DNA from 3 places in the Undibacterium sp. Ji22W genome. Region 2 is predicted to be linked to each of the others. Evidence: predicted binding sites of a transcription regulator. Region 2 holds the regulator's gene; each other region holds the start of a gene.

Region 1 (7,564 bases), on a different contig from region 2:
GCGAATTTCAATGTGGATTGGCAATATCGTGATTTCGGTGCCAGTGTATTTGTAAATTACACCGGTGGTTCTAAGTGGGCGTATGACAAGAATGACGAGGAAAACAATAACCCGACCTCATGTACTGCCGCTGATGTGGCGGTGGCACCAAATAATTGTGGTGGCGCACCCGCGTTTAAAACAGTCAGTTTAGGTTTGAATTGGACGCCGATCAAAGACCTGCGTTTGGGCTTGAATATCAAGAATGTGTTGAATACCAAACCCTTCTACGATCCGTATGGCTGGGAAGGTTACAATCATGGTTTGAATTTATTTGGGCGCGTGCTCAGCGTTTCGGCTAGTTACAAATTCAAATAAGCTGTCTGTTTAGTAAAAAAGCAGCGAAGGGATTCATTTCCTCGCTGCTTTTTTGCATAAACGCTGGTCAGACTCTAGGCACCGATCCAAGGCAAATCAGCTGAGCACCAGCCACCAACAGTTTTACGATGACCATGATGGTCTTTATCACCCTCGAATCCTTGCAAAATGTCATAGCAAGCGGTGTAACCGTTTTCTGTCGCCAACTTTGCGCCATGGCGTGAGCGCACACCAGAGCGGCATAAAAATAGGATAGGTGTATTTTTATCCGTGATCGCTGCAGTCAATTGCGCCATAAATTCTGGATTTGGCGCGCCACTAGGATACAGGCTCCATTGCACCGCCTTATGCTGTCCTTCCGCGATTTGCACGCGCCCGACCCAATCACGTTCCGCATTTGTACGCACATCGACTAATAGTACTTGATTGTTATCTTGCAACAATTGAAAAGCTTCCTCTGGTGTTACTGCGCCTGCATAAGGTAATTGTTGTTCTTGCCCGCGATGCTTTGCTTTATCGATTATGGTGTTCATTGGTTTTCCTTTGCTTTTATTTTGATTGATAGCGCCCGCTGGTGTGATCATCATCGCAGCTCGTTGCATTGTCTATTGTAGAACTTACGTTGAATTTCTGTTTGGCAATTTGCATGTGCGTTTTCAACATGGAGCATCGTTCAACAAGAAATGAATTTTGATGCGGAGAGGGAGTTACTTCGTGAAGTTTGCGCTGGCTTTCTCGTGCACCATTTCGACACTTCATATACGCACCAAATTGGTGCTTCATACTTTAAATGCATTATTTTGGTGCGTCCAATAATTTGTAGATATGATATCTAATTCATTGAGGTTGGATTTCTCTTTATAAAACAAAGACTTAAATCTACAGTTTTTCTTGCCTTCTTTCTCTTGTACATGGCACGCTTTCTGCTAATATCCTCGTCGTGTTCTCGATTCTTTTTTGCATTGTGATGGTGCGTTTTGCAAATTTTTGCCATCTTAGTGTCATAAAAAGGAGTGAGAATAGAGATAGATTGCAACAATACTGTCTATTTCTTATGCATTTTGATTTGATGTCGTAGTTCTAGAACTTATTTTTGAACGATTATTTTGAATGATTAAGGAGTTTCAAATGGCAATGACCCCAGCAGAAGTGTTGAAGATGGCGAAAGATAACGAAGTAAAATTCGTTGATTTCCGTTTCGCAGATACGCGCGGTAAAGAGCAGCATGTAACAGTGCCTATTTCTCACTTCGATATCGATAAATTCGAATCTGGTCATGCATTTGATGGTTCTTCTATCGCTGGCTGGAAAGGTATTGAAGCGTCTGACATGTTGCTGATGCCGGATCCAAACACGGCGAATATTGATCCATTTATGGAAGAAACGACATTGTTCATGCAATGTGACGTGATTGAGCCAGCCGATGGTAAAGGCTATGACCGTGATCCACGCTCTATTGCTAAACGCGCTGAAGCGTATTTGAAATCTTCTGGTATCGGTGATACAGCTTACTTCGGCCCAGAACCAGAATTCTTCATTTTTGATAGCGTACGCTGGAAAATCGACATGTCTGGCTGCTTCGTGAAGATTGACTCTGACGAAGCCTCATGGACAACAGGCGAAAAACTCGAGGGTGGTAACACAGGTCACCGTCCTACAGTGAAAGGCGGCTACTTCCCAGTGCCACCAGTAGACAGTTTCCAAGATATGCGTTCCGAAATGTGCTTGATTTTGGAATCCTTGGGCATTCCAGTCGAAGTGCATCACCATGAAGTTGCTGGCGCTGGTCAAAATGAAATCGGTACACGCTTCTCGACTTTGGTAGAGCGCGCAGACTGGACGCAAAACTTGAAATACGTTGTATGGAACGTCGCGCACACTTATGGTAAGACAGCAACTTTCATGCCAAAACCTATCGTTGGTGATAACGGTTCTGGTATGCACGTACATCAATCTATCTGGAAAGACGGCAAAAACCTGTTTGCAGGTGACGGCTATGCTGGTTTGTCTGATTTCGCGCTGTACTACATCGGCGGTATCATCAAACACGCTAAGGCATTGAACGCGATTACGAATCCAGGTACAAACTCTTATAAGCGTTTGGTTCCAGGCTACGAAGCGCCAGTGAAATTGGCTTACTCCGCTAAAAACCGTTCTGCTTCGATCCGTATTCCGTATGTCGCGAATCCAAAAGCACGTCGCGTTGAAGCGCGCTTCCCAGATCCATTGGCGAACCCATACTTGTGTTTCGCAGCTTTGATGATGGCGGGTTTAGATGGCGTGCAAAACAAGATTCATCCAGGTGAAGCAGCATCGAAAGATTTGTACCATTTACCACCAGAAGAAGATGCATTGATTCCAACAGTGTGCGCTTCTTTGGAAGAAGCTTTGGATGCATTGAACAAAGACCGTGAATTCCTGACGCGCGGTGGTGTGTTCAGCGAAAGCATGATTGATGCTTACATTGAATTGAAGATGCAAGATGTACAGCGTATGCGTATGACTACGCATCCAGCTGAGTTTGATATGTACTACTCACTGTAATTGGTGCAAAAAAAGCGGGGCTTGCCCCGCTTTTTTATTGAAAGCAAGAAGGGTAATTGTGCAAAATCATTGCTTGGCATACACTAAGCTCTTATTGACTACTCTACATTACCCACTATGAAGCAATATCTGATCGGTTTTGGCGCATTGTTTGGTCTGGCTTGTTTGACCAGTGTGCCTGTGCTCGCGCAGTCCGATGTGTATTTATGTGTTGATGCAAATGGCAAGAAAGAATACAAGAATACAGGTATTACCAAGGGATGTAAGTTGGTAGATTTGCCGCACGTGAATACGATTCCCGCACCTGCGTCTCCAAAAAAAGTCGCATCGACCACAGCGGCTAAGCCTACGGTGAGTCCAAGTGGTTTCCCGAAAGTGGATGAAGGAACACAAAAGGCCCGAGATTCAGACAGAAAACAAATTTTGTTGGATGAGCTGAAGGTGGAAGAGCAAAAATTAGAAGCGATTAAAAAAGAATATAACGGTGGTGAGGTTGAGCGCCGTCCAGATGAGCGTCAGCCATCTAAATATGTAGAGCGGGTGAATAATTTAAAAAATGATTTGGCGCGTACAGAAAAAAATATCGAAGCGCTGAAACGTGAAATTGGCAACCTGAAATAAGGTCTGCGGTTGCAGGCATATAAAAAAGGTCGCTGTTGCGGCCTTTTTTTAATCCATTTTCAAGAGCAATTCAACTTAATGAATAAATTCGCAGGATTAGATTTGTTGGCCTCCGCCGTATTAGTGATGGATCCGCAAGGATGCATCGTGTATGCCAATCCCGCAGCTGAGAACTTGCTTGAGCGCCCATTTAAATTACTCTTCAAATTGCGCCTGAAGGATTTGTTTTTGAATGGCGATGAGCTGCTGACAGGCTTTGAACAGGCGGTCGCGCAGCAGTTTGCTGATAGGCGGCAAGATCTGATTTTGGAAAGAAATGGACATGAGCCTTTGCACGTACATAGTATCGTGACTGCACTCGATCATCCAGATATGCCAGTTTTGATTGAGTTGCGCGAAAATGTGCAGCAGCTCAAGTTAGACCGTGAAGAGCGTATGCAAGACCAGAACAAAGAAAATAAAGAATTGATTCGCAATCTGGCACATGAAATTAAAAACCCATTAGGCGGAATTCGTGGCGCAGCGCAACTACTAGAGTTAGAGTTGCCGGAGCGTGATGCGAAAGAATTACGCGAATATACCCAAGTCATTATTAAAGAAGCTGATCGACTGCAGGTCTTGGTTGATCGCCTATTGGCACCGAATCGCTTGCCTCAAGTGATTGCCGACGTGAACATTCATGAAGTTTGTGAGCGTGTTCGTAGTTTGATTGTTGCCGAATTCCCCAAAGGTTTGTCGATTAAGCGCGACTATGATTTATCGATTCCAGAATTTCGTGGAGATCAACAGCAGTTGATTCAAGCCGTATTGAATATTGCCCATAACGCGGCGCAAGCCCTGCGTATGCGGATGGCAGAAGGTGACGCAGAGATAGTTTTTAAGACGCGCGTAGTGCGCCAAATTACGCTGGCAAAAATTCGCTATAGGCTGGCATTAGACTTGCATATCATTGATAACGGTCCCGGAATTCCTCCGAATATTCGTGACCGGATTTTTTATCCACTAGTGTCGGGGCGAGATGGTGGCAGTGGTCTTGGCTTGACGCTGGCACAGGCATTTGTTACGCAACACGCAGGGATAATTGATTGTGAAAGCCGTCCGGGATGTACCGATTTTCGGATTTTGATTCCTTTGCCGTGAACCAAAATCGCGCATGGATCGCTTGGAAAGATGCGCTCAAACGGTGCGCAAGTGGAACAAGCGGCAAGAAAAACTTAATTTATGAGATGCTGATCAATGAAGAAGAACATTTGGATAGTCGATGATGATGATTCGATACGCTGGGTTTTAGAAAAAGCACTAGCACGCGAAGGATTCGTCACACGTAGTTTTATGAATCCAGACGATGTTTTGACAGCACTGGATGATGAGTCGCCGCAAGTCTTAGTTTCGGACATTCGCATGAATGGCGCGTCCGGATTGGATTTACTGCAAACGATTAAGCAACGATTGCCGAGCTTGCCAGTGATCATCATGACAGCATTTTCGGACCTCGATTCTGCAGTGGCAGCATTCAAAGGCGGCGCATTTGAATATCTGGCAAAACCTTTTGACTTGTCGAAAGCGGTAGAGCTAATTCGTCGGGCGCTGGAAGAGAGTGCGCGCGAAGCGACGGTTGAATTGGTTGCTGATGTTGAAACAGAAATTCTCGGACATGCGGCCGCGATGCAAGAAGTGTTTCGTGCGATCGGACGTTTATCGCAGTCAAGTGTGACGGTGTTGATTACCGGCGAATCCGGTAGCGGTAAAGAATTGGTCGCGCGTGCTTTGCACAAACATAGTCCACGAGTAAATCAGCCCTTCATTGCGCTCAATACGGCTGCGATTCCGAAAGATCTGTTGGAGTCAGAATTGTTCGGACACGAACGCGGCGCCTTTACCGGCGCACAGTCTGCGCGGCGTGGTCGCTTCGAGCAGGCGGAAGGTGGTACGCTGTTCTTAGATGAAATTGGTGATATGCCATTTGATTTGCAGACGCGCTTGTTACGCGTACTGTCGGATGGGCATTTTTATCGTGTTGGCGGGCATCAACCGCTGAAGGCGAATGTGCGATTAATCGCCGCTACACATCAACATCTTGAAGAGCGCGTCAAAGAAGGGGTATTTCGTGAGGACTTATTTCATCGCTTAAATGTGATTCGTTTACGTGTTCCAAGTTTACGTGAACGGCGCGAAGATGTTCCTTTGTTGGCAAAGCATTTTTTAATTCAGAGCGCCAAGCAATTAGGTGTTGATGCAAAACGTCTGTCAGACTCTGCACTCAATTACATCTCTGGATTAGATTTTCCGGGAAACGTGCGACAGTTGGAGAATCTGTGTAACTGGATCACTGTAATGGCGCCTGGGCAAGTCGTTGAGATCGCTGATTTGCCAGGTGAATTGCTGCCATTATCTACAAATTCTTTGGTAAAGGACGGCGACGATACAGGGTTGTCGCAAGCGCATCTGACTCATCCACCAGAACAAATGTGGTTTTCAGCGTTGGAGCGCGAAGCTGAGCGGTTATTGCAGCAGGGTGTTCAGGAAATCATGCCAAAATTGAGTCGTGATTTCGAGAGCATAATCATTAAAGCGGCCTTAAGACATACCCATGGTCGTAAGAATGAAGCAGCAATCCGATTGGGAATAGGGCGAAATACCATCAGCCGGAAAATTCAGGAGTTAAGCATCGATGGTGTCAGGGATGAATGAGGTTTGGCGCAGGTGTCGTTTTTTTGCCCGCAGCTAGTGATTTAAAATATTCTCTTAAAGCACTTATCGGAGTATTATTTCTTTACGCAAACTGATGTTTAATCATAAACCTTGATTAGATGTAATTTGTGCCTTACGCGAACAATTCCGGTTCAACTACAAAACTTGATTGGTGCGTTATGCAAATATTCTTTGATGCTGCAATACTTGGGAGATGTCTATGAATTTCGATGCACTATTTCAGCAGCAAGGTGCTTTACCTACTATTCCAAAAGTCGTGCAAGAAGTGATTGATAGTTTTAATGATGATAACGTTTCGATTGACGAAGTCGCCCGTAAACTCGCGGCCGATCAAGTGTTGAGTGCGAAAATTCTACGTCTTGCGAACTCGTCTTATTATCACTCTTCGCGAAGCATAGGGACTGTCGATGATGCTGTGTTGATGTTGGGTTTTATGACTGTGCGAACTTTAGTCATTAGCAGTGGATTGACTGGTGGTTTTAAGGCGATGCCAGGTGTAGACCTAAAGCAGTTTTGGCGTTACAGCATGCACTCCGCGGTCATCGCAAAGTGTCTTGCGAAAAAAATTGGTGGTAACTCTGATTTTGCTTTTACGGTCGGTTTGATGCATGCAATTGGCCAGTTGGTGATGCATTCTGCAATGCCTGAGCAAACGCTGCAGATTGATAAGATAGCCGGATTGTTGGATGCTCGTCGTTTGGATGTCGAACGAACTTCGTTTGGTTACGATTTTTCTGATGTAGGTGCTGAGCTTGCGCGACGTTGGCGTTTTCCTGATAATTTTGCCAGTGTGATAAAAGGCTTTCCACATCCATTAGCCTCGGCTGATTTTGAACCTATGGCTGGCATAGTTCATCTAGCCGTCTGGCGTGCTCGAGCAGAGGAGAATAAATATTCAAAAGAAGAGATGGATGCGACCATTCCTACAGATGTGCTTGCAAGAGTGGGTATCTCGAGTGAGTATATGTTGAATGAAATGCCGCCAATCTCGGAATTAGCGGCAGGTCTTGAAGAATTGGTGAGTTAGTCCGGAAAGAAATTGAAGCCGATCTGCAAAAGTGAATCTTCAGAGACTTAACTTGCAATTGAGAATAAGCTTGGAGATGTAAAGCCGGATGAAGGAATTTAGTCCGGCTTTTTATTTCCTCGTTTATTTGTATTTGTGGTTAATACTTAATGCCACCGCCTCTGCGACTTTGATACCATCGATCGCCGCTGAAAGGATTCCGCCTGCATATCCAGCGCCTTCTCCAGCAGGGTAAAGGCCTCGAGTATTTAAACTCTGAAAGTCGTCATCTTTGCGTTTAATTCTGATTGGCGAGGAAGTACG
Region 2 (7,564 bases):
AGCCATTGTTGAAATTGAGTGGACAAAGTAAGCAACTCGACGAATTGGTGATTGCTATGAATCGCGCAGCAGAGTCTGCGGTGCCGATGGCAAAACCATTGTTGCTCGACGCAATTAAGAGTATGTCGGTGACCGATGCAAAAAATATTTTGACTGGTGGCGATACTTCGGTTACAGACTTCTTTCGACAAAAAACGTCGACTGCATTAGGTTCCAAATTTTCCCCAATAGTGAAAGGTGTTACCGATAAAGTTGGATTAGCAAATAAATACAACACAGTGATGGGCAAGGCGCAAAAAATGGGAGCAGTGCCAGAGAATGAGGCAACTGTTGAGTCCTATGTATCAGGTCGTGCAGTGGATGCTCTATACACCATGATTGCTGAAGAAGAGAAAAAAATACGCCAAGATCCAATAGGGACGGGCAGTAAAATTATTGGCAAAGTATTTGGATTATTGAAGTAAGTAAAGGCCTAGCAGAATCGATATAGGACAGCCAGCCTGCACACAAATTTGTGCAGGCTAAGCAATTAAAACTGAACCTTATATGGAGAATTCGTACGAATTGCTGATCGTGCTTTCGCGCACTAGATGCTTAGCGCAAATATGCCAACGGATGTGCGTAAGCTGGCCAAATTTCATCGAAAAAACTTTGCACCAAGGCAGCGTTCACTTCGGCAATGTTAGTAGGCGACCAGCGCGGCAAATTATCTTTATCGACCACTAAAGCACGTACCCCTTCCAATACCTCGCCATGCTTAAAGCAGTGGCGAACCATGGTACGCTCTAGACGCAAACATTCGGCGACCGTCATTTGCTGGCAACGACGTAATTGTTCTAGCGTAACTGCCATCATGAGTGGAGAGCGTTTAGCCATCGTTGCTAATGTCGTGTTCGCAAATGGTGAGCTGTCCGCGCGCAAGGAAGTATCAATCGCTGTAAGTTCATTTGCGCTGAAATGTTGATCAATCAACGTTTTGTGCGTCGCTAATTGGCAGCCTTCAATTGCAAATTGCGGGGCAAATTGTGCGGCAAATTCACGTATAGTCTGACGTATATCAGCAGCGCTCGAAGTCTCAATTAGTTGCATCAAATCGGGTATCGATGTGCTCGGAATATACACGTCTGCCAAGTTCGCGTAGATCGCATCTGCTGCTTGTATAATTTCTCCGGTCAAACCTAAATAGGCACCGATCTGTCCTGGCGTTTGATTTAAAAAATAACCACCGCCAACGTCGGGAAATAGACCTATATTCACTTCAGGCATCGCCATTTTGGTACGTTCGGTGACAATTCGCAGGCGACTCGATACACCTGATTGGGCAATCCCCATGCCACCACCCATCACGACGCCATGCATCAGAGCGATGTAAGGTTTTGGGTAGAAATGAATTAAGTGATTGAGTGCATATTCTTCGGTAAAAAAGTCTTCTAAGAGGGCACTGTCTTGCATGGGGGTTTGCGTGCCAACATCGTAGAAAAAACGGATATCGCCACCAGCGCAGAAGGCTTTTTCACTACTACTTTGTATAAATACGGCGCGCACATTTTGGTCGTCGCGCCAGGCTAGCAAGCTGGCGGTGATCGTGCGTACCATTTCCAGCGATAGGGAATTGAGTGCCTTCGGTCTGTCTAAAGTAATGATGCCGATGTGATTTTTGATTTCAGTTATGACGTGGGAGCTCATATGTTTTTCAGAGAAATTAGTTATAGAGAGATTTTAACTCAGTGCTCTGGATAGCAGAAGGCACAATAAAAAAGGACGCTAAAAAGCGTCCTCAGGTCATCACTTGCAGTGAATCGGAATTGTGAATCAGAAATTCAATAATTAATCTGTTTGTGTTGAAGCTGGGTCAGGAATATATTTAATTGCATCGTGTTGATGTTCTTGAATTTTGTCCTTATGTTTAATTACTTGGCGATCGAGTTTGTCGACCAAGGCATCAATGGCCGCATATAGATCATGCGCTAAGCTTTCAACATGGATATCTTTTCCACTGAGATGTAAATTAATGTCCGCTTTGTGGCGTTTTTCCTTTTCTCGGAGCTTATCAACCGTCAAAATAACGGCGATATCAATGACTTGATCGAAGTGTCGTCTTACCCGCTCTAGCTTGCTTTGTACATATTCACGAATTGCAGGAGTTACTTCGACGTGGTGTCCACTGATGGTGAGATTCATACTGCGCTCCTATGGTGATATTGCTTTTATTTGCTATCTAAACTTAAAAAATTTGTTAAAGCTACCGAGCAATCAATTTTCCTTAGCGATACTCACTGTACCTAAGGTGCAGCTGTGATTCGCACAGAAAACTTGATGTCCCTGCTATGCTTAATCAGCATTTTTCGAACTCGTTACTACAATCGCTCATTGGTAATAAATGGTTTTGAGCTAAATCATATATAACGTTAGAAAGCAATAATTCAAGAACTGTTTAAAAAGATTTTCGTAGACTGACTGGGGGAATTTTCAGAGCTTCGCGGTATTTGGCAACAGTGCGCCGTGCGATGACCATTCCTTGTTCTCCCAATATGTCGGCGATCTTGCTATCCGAGAGAGGTTTCTTCTGGTCTTCTTCTCCTATTAATTGTTTGATCAGCGCCCGTATCGCTGTGGAAGATGCTTCACCGCCAGTTTCCGTTGCGACGTGACTGCCGAAAAAATATTTCAACTCAAACATGCCGTGTGGCGTCAGCATAAACTTTTGAGTTGTCACACGCGAAATAGTGCTCTCGTGTAATCCTAGTGTATCAGCTATTTCGCGCAAAACAAGGGGTCTCATTGCCACCGCACCGTGCGTGAAAAAATTGTATTGTCTTTCCACTATGGCTTGTGCAACGCGCAATATCGTGTCGAATCGTTGCCGCATATTCTTGATCAGCCACCGAGCTTCCTGTAATTGCGGATTGAGACTTCCATCGCCACGTTGTTGCTTCATTAAGTTGGCATACATGTGATTTATGCGCAGACGCGGCATCACGTCTCGGTTGAGCATAACTTGCCAATCGTCTCCAATTTTTTTAACAACAACATCGGGCACCACATAATCCGATTTTGCTGCGGCAAATGCCAGGCCAGGCTTAGGATTGCATTGGCGAATCACAACTTGTGCTTCGCGCAAATCTTCATCGTCGCAATGTAAAAATTTCCGTAATTTCGTGAAATCTCGCTGTGCGAACAGCGCTAAGTATTCCTGAACAATTTGTAGCGCTAGCCGACGGGTTACAAATGGAATCTTCGGGAAGCGTTTGATTTGAATCGCTAAACATTCGGCCGTATTGCGTGCTCCCACACCTTCAGGCTCAAAACTTTGCAACATGTTCAAGGCAAATTGCAGTTCTTCCAATTCCACGCATAAATCGATAGGCAAGCCAGCATGGATATCTTCTAAAGATTCACACAAATACCCATTTTCGTCGATGGCATCGATCACCAGTTCAATCAGAGCGCGATCACGTGGCTCACGAATAGAGATGCGCATCTGCTCAAGTAAATGATCGCGTAAGGTGGTCTGCGCCGCTTCTAATTGCGGCCTGCCATCTTCCTCATCGTTATTCTTCGAGCCCGATGCAGGTGCTTCGTCGAAACTCCAGTCGTCAGCACTGTTCGGCACTTCTGCTTCCGCCGAAGCTTCAGCAGCATCAGCGCTGGCTGAGGTTTCTGTTGCTTCCGAAGATGTATTTTCTACGGCTTTGAATTCGGTTTCACTTTGATTCGTTGCATTGTTCAGTGTACCGTCCGCGAGCAGGCGGACCGCGTTGTCTAAGGCATCGTCCACCCGTTCCAGCATCGGGTTTTCTATCAGCAAGACTTCGAGCTCTTGATGCAATTCTAGGGTTGATAATTGTAATAAGCGTATGGACTGTTGCAACTGCGGGGTCAGCGCGAGATGTTGCGAAGTACGTAGCTGTAGGCTTTGCTTCATGGCGTCTTCGCGTTCTTTACATGCGGAAATGTTCGCCCAAGTAGACGCGTCTTACCGTCTCATTGGTGATGATTTCGTCTGGACGCCCGCTTGCTAAGACGGAGCCTTGATTGATGATGTAAGCGCGATCGCAAATACCTAAAGTTTCGCGCACATTGTGATCTGTAATCAGAACGCCGATGTCACGCTCCTTCAAAAAGCGGACAATGCGTTGAATTTCTATGACAGCAATCGGATCAACGCCCGCAAACGGTTCGTCTAACAATACAAAACGGGGGTTGGTAGCTAATGCTCGGGCGATTTCAACCCGACGTCGTTCGCCACCGGATAAAGCGCGCGCAGGGTTCTCACGCAAGCCATCGATTTGCAACTCTTCTAACAATGTATTGAGGCGTTTATCAATCTCAATTTTTGATAACGCTTGACCAGACTCATTACTTTGCAATTCGAGCACTGCTCTGACATTGTCTTCGACTGATAGCTTACGAAAAACCGACGCTTCTTGTGGCAAGTAAGATAGCCCCAAACGAGCACGTTCATGAATAGGGAAGTTAGAAATATCCACACCATCAACATCAATCTTGCCAGCGTCAGACGGCACTAGACCCACGATCATATAGAACGATGTGGTTTTGCCGGCGCCATTCGGGCCAAGCAAACCGACGACTTCGCCGCTTTTGACTTGCAACGAAACGTCGTGTACCACCTGGCGCATGCCATAGCGTTTTTGCAGTCCCTGAATTACTAATGTGCTGGTCATATTGGTCTACTTACTTTTCTTGTTTTATTTCAGGCTTATGTTCAGATTTTTTTTCTTTTGGTTCAGACGTAATCGTTACTCGTCCACCACCTGGAATACGTTTTCCCGTTGAGGAATTCGTCGCTTCAAAAACATCGTTGATGCTATCGTAAGAGAAAAACTCTGCCGCTTGCTCTTGCGTCACTTTTTGCTGATTCAGATAGCGTACTTTGGCATTTGCAAGAAACTTTACGACCTCGGTTTTCTTATCGTATTCGACGCGATCCGCATAACCTTCTATCCATAAATCAGCACCGCCATCGCGTTTTTGTCGAAAGAAAACTTGACGCCCTGAACCGCCAGTTAATATCACACTGCCACCGCCGTCTGAGGTTTCTTTATCGATCGCAGATTCCGCTTTAATTTGCAAAGTACCGCGTGTTACTTCCACATTGCCTTTCAATACCTTGGTATCGGTCTTACCATCGTAAGAACTATATTCGGCATCAACCTTGGTCTTTTTTTGGCTGTCAGCTTTTTCTGCGTACACATTTAGGGACAACAAGCAGATGCCGGTCCATACAGCGCGAGTGGTGAATGTGATTGCGGATTTGCTCAGAGTTTGTTTCTCATCGAAATAATTCATAATCTTTATGCTTTTTTCTTGGTAGGAGAGGCGGGTTTCTTCTCTTGTTGCAAAGGTGATTTTTCCATCACCATATGCACCTTGCTTAGTAATTCAATTTTTTGTTGTGCGTTATCAGCACGCATTCCTGTCGCGGTAATTTCTGAATAATTTGTATTCATTTTCACCTCTTTGTCGGTACGCATTTTTTCGCTGTCAGGGTAAAGCACCAGAAAAGAGGTTTGCAGGCGAATATTGCTGCGACCATCTTTGCCCATACGTTCAAAAATCACCTTATCGACCAGATGAATCTGGTCTTCAGGTTTGCTTTGCGATTTTTCTTGCACTTTCTGTTTGACGATCGCACGTTCTGCACTCATTGTCATGGGCATTTTTTCTTGATCAATGCCGACGATTCTAGGTTGTATGATTTCAAACTCATCTTCCTTTGGGAAGTGAATTAATTTATCGCCCGTCACGCGGTAGTTCGTTTTTTGTGAATGCGATAATCGAACAAAATTAAAATGCTCAACGTAATAATCTGGCTCGCTACGGTCTTTGGTGCTAGACAATGCATCCTCGCTTTGGCGGCGCATGACTTCATACACCCAAAAACTGCCCAGCATAACCAAACCTAATAAGGCGACGCCTAGCCAGACACGGATACGATCAGCAGTCATCGTTACTCACATTCAAAAAAGTGGCTAAAGCCGCGGCGTATTTATCCTGTGCTTGCAGAATAAAATCACACACTTCGCGCGCAGCTCCACGACCGCCGCTAGCCTGTGTGACGTAGCAAACACGGCTACGTACTTCCGCATGGCCATTCGGCACACTAGCCGAAAAACCTACGCGGAGTAGTATCGGCAGGTCAATCACGTCATCGCCGATAAAACCGCAGGCCTCATGCGGCATTCCCAATTCGCGAGTCAATGTAAGGAAGGCGGATTTCTTATCATGTATTCCCTGCATCACATGGCTAATCCCAAGATCATGAGCACGTTTGCTGACGATTGGCGATTGTCTTGCGCTGATAATTGCTGTCGCAATGCCGGCACTTTGCAATAGTTTGATGCCTTGACCATCGAGCACATTGAAAGTCTTCATCATTTCGCCGTCCGGGCCAAAGTGGAGACTACCATCAGTCAAAATACCGTCAACATCAAAAATCATCAGACGAACTTGAGCCGCGCGCTGTGTTGCTTCGATAGCGATATCGGAGGAAAGCGCACTCATTAAATCACCTTCGCGCGGGTTAAATCATGAATGTGCAAAGCACCGACCAGTTTGCCTTGGGCATCTGCGACCAGCAATTGATTAATACGATGCTGTTCCATGATTTCCACGGCCTCCACGGCTAATTGCTCTGGGCCGATACGATGCGGATTCTTGCGCATAATGTCGGCGATAATTAATTCGGAAAAATTTAGTGGCTTATCCATTAAGCGACGCAAGTCACCGTCGGTAAACACACCGACGATTTGATTGTCGTCGTCGACGATCGCTGTCATTGCCATGCCTTTTTGCGTTATTTCTAATAAGGCGCTACTTAGCTTAGTATCGGGTTTGACCTGCGGGATCGCATTCCCCGTCCGCATCACATCTTTGACATGGGTTAATAGGCGGCGCCCTAATGCGCCACCCGGATGTGAGCGTGCAAAATCTTCCTCCTTAAAACCACGTGCATCGAGCACGGCTACGGCCAAAGCGTCACCTAAAGCTAAGGTGACGGTGGTGCTCGCCGTAGGTGCTAAATTTAAAGGGCAAGCTTCTTTATCGACATGCACGCTCAAATGTAAGTCTGCCAGTTTAGCTAAAGTTGATTGTGGGTTGCCTGTCATTGCGATTAGTTTGACACCCAAGCGCTTTAAGATCGGCAAAATAGACACCAATTCGCCAGCTTCACCCGAGTAGGAAATCGCGATAAAAACGTCTTGCGAAGTTACCATGCCGAGATCGCCATGCGCCGCTTCTGCGGGATGCAGAAAAAATGCTGGAGTCCCAGTCGAGGCAAAGGTTGCCGCAATTTTTCGTGCAATATGACCTGACTTGCCGATGCCTGAAACGACTAATCGTCCTTTGCATTTTAAGACTAACTTAATCGCTTCAATAAATGCAAGAGCATCTTCTCCGGCGATTCGTTGTTTGAGACTGAGAATGGCATCCGCTTCAATTTGCAAAGTATCGAATGCCAATTGCAATGCGTGATTCGCTGTCGCATCTGCGGACAGCGCTGCCAGTGGTTCAGAAAATGGTTTTAATGAGTTCATGTGCG
Region 3 (7,564 bases), on a different contig from region 2:
ACGTAGCTCACGTACATTGCCTGGCCACGTATAATTTTGTAGTAAATCGGCGCAGTGTGCCACTTCCGCATGCAAATTCGGATGTGGACGGGCCCCGATCGACGCACATGCGTGTTTTAGGCTCCATTGTGCCAGCGTGACAAGATCCTCCGGACGTTCTCGCAACGCTGGCAAACGCAAGCGTAATATTGCAAGGCGATAAAATAAGTCTGCACGAAACCTGCCATCGCGAATTCGCTGTTCAAGGTCGCAATGAGTTGCGCTGATGATGCGGACATCGACCGGTATCGGGCGTACACCACCGACGCGAACAATTTCTCTTTCTTCTAATACTCGCAAGAGTCGTGTTTGTAGGTTCAGCGGCATTTCGCCAATTTCGTCTAAGAATAACGTGCCACGATTTGCTGCTTCAAACAAGCCAGCATGTCCACCCCGACGTGAGCCGGTAAATGCGCCTTCTTCATAGCCGAATAATTCTGATTCAAGTAAAGATTCCGCTATCGCACCACAATTGACAGCGACAAAAGGTTGCCGGGCGCGTGCACTTTCTTTGTGGATGGCCTGCGCAGCCAGCTCTTTGCCAGTGCCAGTTTCGCCTTGCAGTAACACCGTGGCAGGTGAACGTGCATACAACATAATCGATTGTCTGACCTCTTGCATGAGGTTGGAATCGCCACGCAAGTCATTGATACTATGGCGAGCACGTAGCTCACCAATTGGTTGTTGCCGACCTTTTGATGCCTCTAGACGCGTCAAGCGAGAGATTTCAATGGCGTCGTCGAAAGCCTGACGAATTGAGCCTGCGGAATACATAAAAATACCAGTCAGTCCGGCCTCTTCAGCCAAATCTGTGATGAGTCCAGCGCCTACTATCGCTTGAACTCCCATAGCTTTAAGTTCGCTGATCTGACTTTTTGCATCTTCTTCTGTGACGTAGGTTCTTTGCTCAACCTGAAAGCCGAATGTTGCCTTGAAATCGGCTAATTCAGGCATGGTTTCCTGATAAGTCACGATCGCGATTTGACGCGATACTTTGCGTGCCCGGGCTAAGGCTTGCATTACGTCAAAGCCGCTCGCTTTGGCGATGACAACTGGAATAGGTAATCGATTTTTTAAGTAAGCGCCATTTGAGCCGGCTGCAATCACTGCATCGCAACATTCGGTCTGCAGACGTTCGCGCAAGACTTGCGCAGCCTCCTCGAAACCAAGATGAATAGGCTCGATATCTGCGCTGGCATCATATTCGACCATGATGTCACGGAATAAATCGAACAGGCGTGAGATGGATACTGTCCAGATTACAGGCTTGTCTTGGGGGTCTCGGGGAATGGGAGGGCGGCGGCTCATAGTATTCTCACTTAAATATGCTATGTTTCATTCGGTGTTTCAAATGATGTTTCATATTGCCTGCATTATGTTTCAAATTTGTTTCATCTGCAACGTGATTCTGCAACATAGCTGAGTTTTTTGCTCAAGCTCTTCACGCTTTGCCATCTTTTAAGTGTTTGATTATTAAAGTATCTCCTAACCTGGTTTGTGCGATCCATCGCGATTGGCACGCGCTTTGCAATAAGGATTGCATCCAACTTAAAGGGAAAAGAACATGTCTCAATATTCCGCAGGTGCAGCCTTCCGTAAGGCGATGCAAGAAGAATCTCCGTTACAAGTCGTCGGCGCGATCAACGCTAATCATGCTTTATTGGCGAAACGTGCTGGCTTTAAGGCGATCTATTTGTCCGGTGGCGGTGTCGCAGCGGGCTCTTTGGGTTTGCCAGATCTGGGTATTTCCAATCTTGACGATGTGTTGACTGATGTGCGCCGTATCACTGACGTCTGTGATTTGCCTTTGTTGGTCGACGTCGATACCGGTTTTGGTTCCTCCGCTTTCAATGTTGCGCGCACCGTCAAGTCTATGATCAAGTTCGGCGCGGCAGCGATGCATATTGAAGATCAAGTCGGTGCCAAGCGTTGCGGTCACCGTCCAGGTAAAGAAATCGTTAGTAAGCAAGAAATGGTTGATCGCGTCAAGGCTGCTGTCGATGCACGCACTGATGAAAATTTCGTGATCATGGCGCGTACCGATGCGCTGGCAGTAGAAGGCTTGGAAGCAGCGATTGATCGCGCGTTGGCTTGCGTTGAAGCTGGTGCCGATATGATCTTCCCCGAAGCGATCACTGAACTGGCGATGTACAAGCAATTCGCTAATGCAGTCAAAGTGCCTATTCTCGCGAACATTACTGAATTCGGTTCTACACCTTTGTACTCAGTCGAGGAGCTAGCTTCCGCTGACGTTGGTCTGGTGCTGTATCCATTGAGCGCATTCCGTGCCATGAACAAAGCAGCGGAAAATGTCTACACTGCGATCCGTCGCGACGGCACGCAAAAGAATGTGGTCGATACTATGCAAACACGCATGGAGCTCTATGAGCGTATCAATTATCACGACTTCGAACAAAAATTAGATGCTCTGTTTGCCCAGCAAAAAGGGAAATAATAATTTAAATTTAAACCCCTCAACGCCGAGACGCAGAGGCGCAGAGGAGCGCAGAGACGAGCTTCCTCTTTCTTCGTTTTCTTAGCGCCTCGGCGTTGAGGGGTTTTGAAATTGAACTGAATATACTTTGGAGAAAACGAAATGACCACACAAGAAAACCCAACATTCAAACCAAAAAAATCTGTTGCTTTGTCTGGCGTTGCAGCTGGCAATACTGCCTTGTGCAGCGTAGGCAAAACAGGTAACGATTTGCACTATCGTGGCTACGACATTTTGGACGTTGCGGATAATTGCGAGTTTGAAGAAATCGCGCATTTGCTGGTACATGGTAAGTTGCCGACTGTGGCAGAACTTGCCGCCTACAAAGCGAAGTTGAAATCCTTGCGCGGTTTGCCAGCAAATTTGAAAGCGGCTTTAGAAGCCTTGCCAGCGTCTTCACATCCTATGGATGTGATGCGCACAGGCTCATCGGTGTTAGGTTGCACGCTGCCGGAAAAAGATGATCACAATACTCCTGGTGCACGTGATATCGCTGATCGCTTGATGGCGTCTTTCGGTTCTATGCTTCTGTATTGGTATCACTTCAGTCATAACGGCAAACGTATTGAAGTTGAAACGGATGACGATTCTATCGGCGGTCATTTCCTGCACTTGCTGCATGGCGAAAAACCAAAAGCATCTTGGGTTCGTGCCATGCACACCTCATTGATTCTGTACGCAGAGCACGAATTCAATGCATCTACCTTCACCAGTCGCGTGATCGCTGGTACAGGTTCCGACATTCACTCTGCTATCACAGGTGCAATCGGTGCTTTGCGTGGTCCTAAACATGGCGGTGCAAACGAAGTCGCTTTTGAAATTCAAAAGCGTTATGACAATCCAGACGAGGCTGAAGCCGATATCAAACGTCGCGTGGAAAATAAGGAAGTGGTGATTGGTTTCGGTCACCCTGTGTACACGGTTTCTGACCCACGTAATAAAGTCATCAAAGAAGTCGCGCGTACTTTGTCAGTAGAAGCTGGTTCTACCAAGATGTATGACATCGCTGAACGTTTAGAAACAGTGATGTGGGACATTAAAAAAATGTTCCCGAATCTAGACTGGTTCTCTGCCGTGTCTTACCACGTAATGGGCGTGCCAACGGCAATGTTCACACCTTTGTTCGTGATCGCACGTACATCAGGCTGGTCGGCACATATCATTGAACAACGTATCGATAACAAGATCATTCGCCCGAGTGCGAATTATGTTGGGCCTGAGGATTTGGCGTTTGTACCGTTAAAAGATCGCAAATAAATTTGGATCATTTTTAAAACCCGTACTCGGGCGCATCGCGTTGTTGGCAATGCTCGCAATATCGACATATTGCTGTGCTTGCCGCCTAGCGCTGCATCCCGACTACGGATTTTCTAAACGATCCAATGCAGCAGCTAAATCCCGAAACGTCGGCGATGCAGTAAAAAATAGAACAAGGAACATTTAATGAACACACAATTCCGCAAAAACCTCCCAGGAACCTCACTCGATTATTTCGATGCGCGTGAAGCTGTCGATGCGATTGAAGCTGGCGCGTACGCCAAGCTGCCTTACACCTCGCGAGTTCTAGCCGAAAACTTGGTACGTCGTTGCGATCCAGCGACTTTGACGGATTCCTTAAAACAGTTTATCGAGCGTAAACGCGATTTGGATTTTCCATGGTTCCCGGCGCGCGTTGTATGTCACGATATTCTTGGTCAAACAGCTTTGGTTGATCTTGCAGGTTTGCGCGATGCGATTGCGGATCAAGGTGGCGATCCAGCACAGGTCAATCCCGTGGTGCCTGTGCAATTGATCGTCGATCATTCGCTCTCAGTTGAATGCGGTGGGTTTGATCCGCAAGCCTTTGAAAAGAATCGTGCGATTGAAGACCGTCGCAATGAAGATCGTTTTCACTTCATTAATTGGACCAAGCTCGCCTTTAAAAATATGGAAGTGATTCCACCAGGGAATGGCATCATGCATCAGATTAATCTGGAGCGCATGTCACCTGTGATCCAGTCACAAAATGGTGTGGCTTTTCCAGATACTTTAGTAGGTACCGATAGTCATACGCCGCACGTTGATGCACTTGGTGTGATCGCGATTGGTGTCGGTGGATTGGAAGCGGAAAACGTCATGCTCGGTCGTGCATCATGGATGCGTTTGCCGGATATTATCGGCGTGGAGCTCAGTGGTAAACCACAACCAGGCATCACCGCAACCGACGTTGTTTTAGCAATGACAGAATTTTTACGTAAATCCAAAGTGGTGGGCGCTTATCTTGAATTTTACGGTAGCGGTGCGGCAGCCTTGACGCTTGGCGATCGCGCGACAATTTCGAATATGGCACCTGAATACGGTGCGACAGCAGCGATGTTCAGTATTGATCAACAAACCATCGATTATTTGAAATTAACTGGTCGTGAAGATGCACAAGTAGCTTTGGTCGAAACCTACGCAAAAGTGGCTGGCTTATGGTCCGACTCTTTGGTAACAGCTGAATACGAACGCGTACTGCAATTTGATTTGTCATCGGTCGTGCGCAATATGGCGGGCCCGTCCAATCCGCACGCTCGCGTTGCTACCAGCGATTTAGCAGCAAAAGGTATCGCTGCTGCTTGGGACGATGTGCCAGGCCAAATGCCAGATGGTGCGGTCATCATCGCTGCTATCACCAGCTGTACTAATACTTCCAATCCACGCAATGTGATTGCTGCTGGCTTGTTGGCGCGTAATGCAAACCGCCTTGGCTTGACCCGTAAGCCTTGGGTTAAATCATCCTTAGCACCAGGTTCTAAAGCAGTGACTTTGTATCTGGAAGAAGCGGGCTTGATGTCTGATCTGGAAGCCTTGGGTTTTGGCGTCGTCGCTTACGCTTGCACATCCTGCAATGGCATGTCTGGCGCACTAGATCCTGTGATTCAGCAAGAAATTATTGACCGCGATTTGTATGCGACCGCTGTGTTATCCGGAAATCGCAATTTCGATGGCCGTATTCATCCCTACGCGAAACAAGCCTTTCTTGCCTCGCCACCACTCGTTGTTGCCTACGCGATTGCTGGCACGATCCGTTTCGATATCGAGAAAGATGTGTTGACGGTAGTCGATGGCAAAGAGATCCGTTTGAAAGATATCTGGCCGACCGATGAAGAGATCGATGCGATTGTGAAGTCCAGCGTGAAGCCTGAGATGTTCCGTAAAGTCTACGAGCCTATGTTTGCGATCTCGACAGAGCAAGCGGCCAGCGTAGCGCCTCTATACGATTGGCGTGCGCCTTCCACTTATATCCGTCGCCCGCCGTATTGGGAAGGCGCATTAGCTGGTCAGCGCACCATGAAAGGTATGCGTGCTCTGGCGGTGTTAGGTGACAATATTACGACCGATCATTTATCACCATCCAACGCGATTATGCTTGATAGCGCGGCTGGCGCTTATCTTGCAAAGATGGGCTTACCAGAAGAAGATTTCAATTCTTATGCAACGCATCGTGGCGATCATTTGACTGCACAACGCGCGACGTTTGCGAATCCCACTTTGAAGAACGAAATGGTGCGCGATGCGGAAGGCAAAGTGAAAGCCGGTTCTTTGGCACGCATTGAACCCGAAGGTAAAGTGACGCGCATGTGGGAAGCCATCGAAACTTACATGGAACGCAAACAACCGCTGATCATTATTGCCGGTGCCGATTACGGTCAAGGTTCTTCACGTGACTGGGCGGCAAAAGGCGTGCGATTGGCAGGCGTGGAAGTGATTGTGGCGGAAGGTTTTGAACGGATTCATCGTACCAATTTATTGGGGATGGGTGTGTTGCCACTGGAATTTAAAGCGGGTGTCAATCGTTTGACTTTGCAATTAGACGGAACAGAAACCTATGACGTCACTGGCGAATGTACACCGCGCACGACCTTGACTTTGGTCATCCATCGTAAAAACGGTGAACGTGTTGAAGTGCCTGTCACTTGCCGTCTCGATACAGCTGAAGAAGTATCGATTTATGAAGCGGGTGGTGTGTTGCAACGTTTTGCACAGGACTTTTTGGAGTCGAGAAAGTCTGCTTGATAACAAAGGACTTGCTGAAGAGGCGCAGATTACGCAGAGTTTGTGTAGCGATGAAATAAGCCCTTCTCCCGCAAGCGGGAGAAGGGTGGGGATGAGGGGCGTTGATCAAGAATTTCGAGATTGTTTGATGATACGTTTGTGATACTGCTTGTCAGTATTGCTGAAACGATCTCGCTAGCTTACCTTCCCTCACCCTAACCCTCTCCCGCTTGCGGGAGAGGGGACTAAGAACCAAGAAAAGGAAAAAAATGTCCCATCTAGCCCAAATTAAAATCCCAGCCGTCTACATGCGTGGTGGCACCAGCAAAGGCGTGTTCTTCCGCGTGCAAGACTTGCCAGAATCAGCGCAACAGCCGGGTGCAGCACGCGACGCTTTGTTGTTGCGCGTGATCGGTAGTCCCGATCCTTACGGCAAACAAATTGACGGCATGGGTGGTGCGACTTCCAGCACTTCAAAAACAGTCTTGTTGGCGAAGAGCAGTAAGTCGGATCACGATGTTGATTATTTGTTTGGACAAGTCTCCATCGACAAAGCGTTCGTCGACTGGAGCGGTAACTGCGGTAATTTGTCCGCAGCAGTTGGTTCTTGCGCAATCAGCATGGGATTGGTCGACAATGTCCCGCAAAACGGTATCGCGGTAGTCCGCATCTGGCAAGCGAATATCAGTAAAACGATTATTGCCCATTTACCGATGACGAATGGTGAAGTACAAGAAACAGGTGACTTCGAACTCGACGGCGTGACTTTCCCAGCTGCTGAAGTTCAACTTGAGTTTATGGATCCTGCGGCAGAAGAAGAGGGTGCTGGTGGTTCAATGTTCCCAACGGGGAATTTGGTCGATGATCTAGATGTGCCAGGCATCGGCACCTTAAAAGCGACCATGATTAACGCCGGAATTCCAACGATTTTTGTGAACGCAGAAGAGATTGGTTATACCGGTACAGAATTGCAAGACGTTATCAATAGCGATGTAGCAGCGCTAGCGAAGTTCG

Evidence for each region. The regulator sigma-54, encoded in region 2, starts transcription at its own class of promoters, with help from an activator protein. The targets are predictions, from matches to a motif close to TGGCANGNAANCTGCTTT.
Region 1: glnA (type I glutamate--ammonia ligase) is a predicted target of sigma-54. The motif match lies at 1,270-1,287, and genes of this name have one in related genera.
Region 3: prpB (methylisocitrate lyase) is a predicted target of sigma-54. The motif match lies at 1,554-1,571, and genes of this name have one in related genera.

What each region holds. Positions count from the first base shown of each region.
Region 1 is NZ_JBMPOU010000002.1:1,892-9,455, reverse strand. Features, by position in the region: gene ACO0KW_RS06905 (TonB-dependent receptor plug domain-containing protein) at 1-357, shown strand, start outside; gene ACO0KW_RS06900 (rhodanese-like domain-containing protein) at 432-890, opposite strand; gene glnA (type I glutamate--ammonia ligase) at 1,486-2,901, shown strand; gene ACO0KW_RS06890 (DUF4124 domain-containing protein) at 3,019-3,522, shown strand; gene glnL (nitrogen regulation protein NR(II)) at 3,601-4,662, shown strand; gene ntrC (nitrogen regulation protein NR(I)) at 4,759-6,213, shown strand; gene ACO0KW_RS06875 (HDOD domain-containing protein) at 6,434-7,261, shown strand; gene ACO0KW_RS06870 (NAD(P)/FAD-dependent oxidoreductase) at 7,385-7,564, opposite strand, start outside.
Region 2 is NZ_JBMPOU010000005.1:15,239-22,802, reverse strand. Features, by position in the region: gene ACO0KW_RS19400 (DUF4197 domain-containing protein) at 1-464, shown strand, start outside; gene ACO0KW_RS19395 (enoyl-CoA hydratase/isomerase family protein) at 595-1,686, opposite strand; gene hpf (ribosome hibernation-promoting factor, HPF/YfiA family) at 1,828-2,181, opposite strand; gene ACO0KW_RS19385 (RNA polymerase factor sigma-54) at 2,435-3,925, opposite strand; gene lptB (LPS export ABC transporter ATP-binding protein) at 3,942-4,685, opposite strand; gene lptA (lipopolysaccharide transport periplasmic protein LptA) at 4,696-5,310, opposite strand; gene lptC (LPS export ABC transporter periplasmic protein LptC) at 5,316-5,969, opposite strand; gene ACO0KW_RS19365 (KdsC family phosphatase) at 5,959-6,525, opposite strand; gene ACO0KW_RS19360 (KpsF/GutQ family sugar-phosphate isomerase) at 6,525-7,559, opposite strand.
Region 3 is NZ_JBMPOU010000003.1:805,138-812,701, forward strand. Features, by position in the region: gene prpR (propionate catabolism operon regulatory protein PrpR) at 1-1,347, opposite strand, end outside; gene prpB (methylisocitrate lyase) at 1,604-2,494, shown strand; gene prpC (bifunctional 2-methylcitrate synthase/citrate synthase) at 2,636-3,790, shown strand; gene acnD (Fe/S-dependent 2-methylisocitrate dehydratase AcnD) at 3,977-6,571, shown strand; gene prpF (2-methylaconitate cis-trans isomerase PrpF) at 6,820-7,564, shown strand, end outside.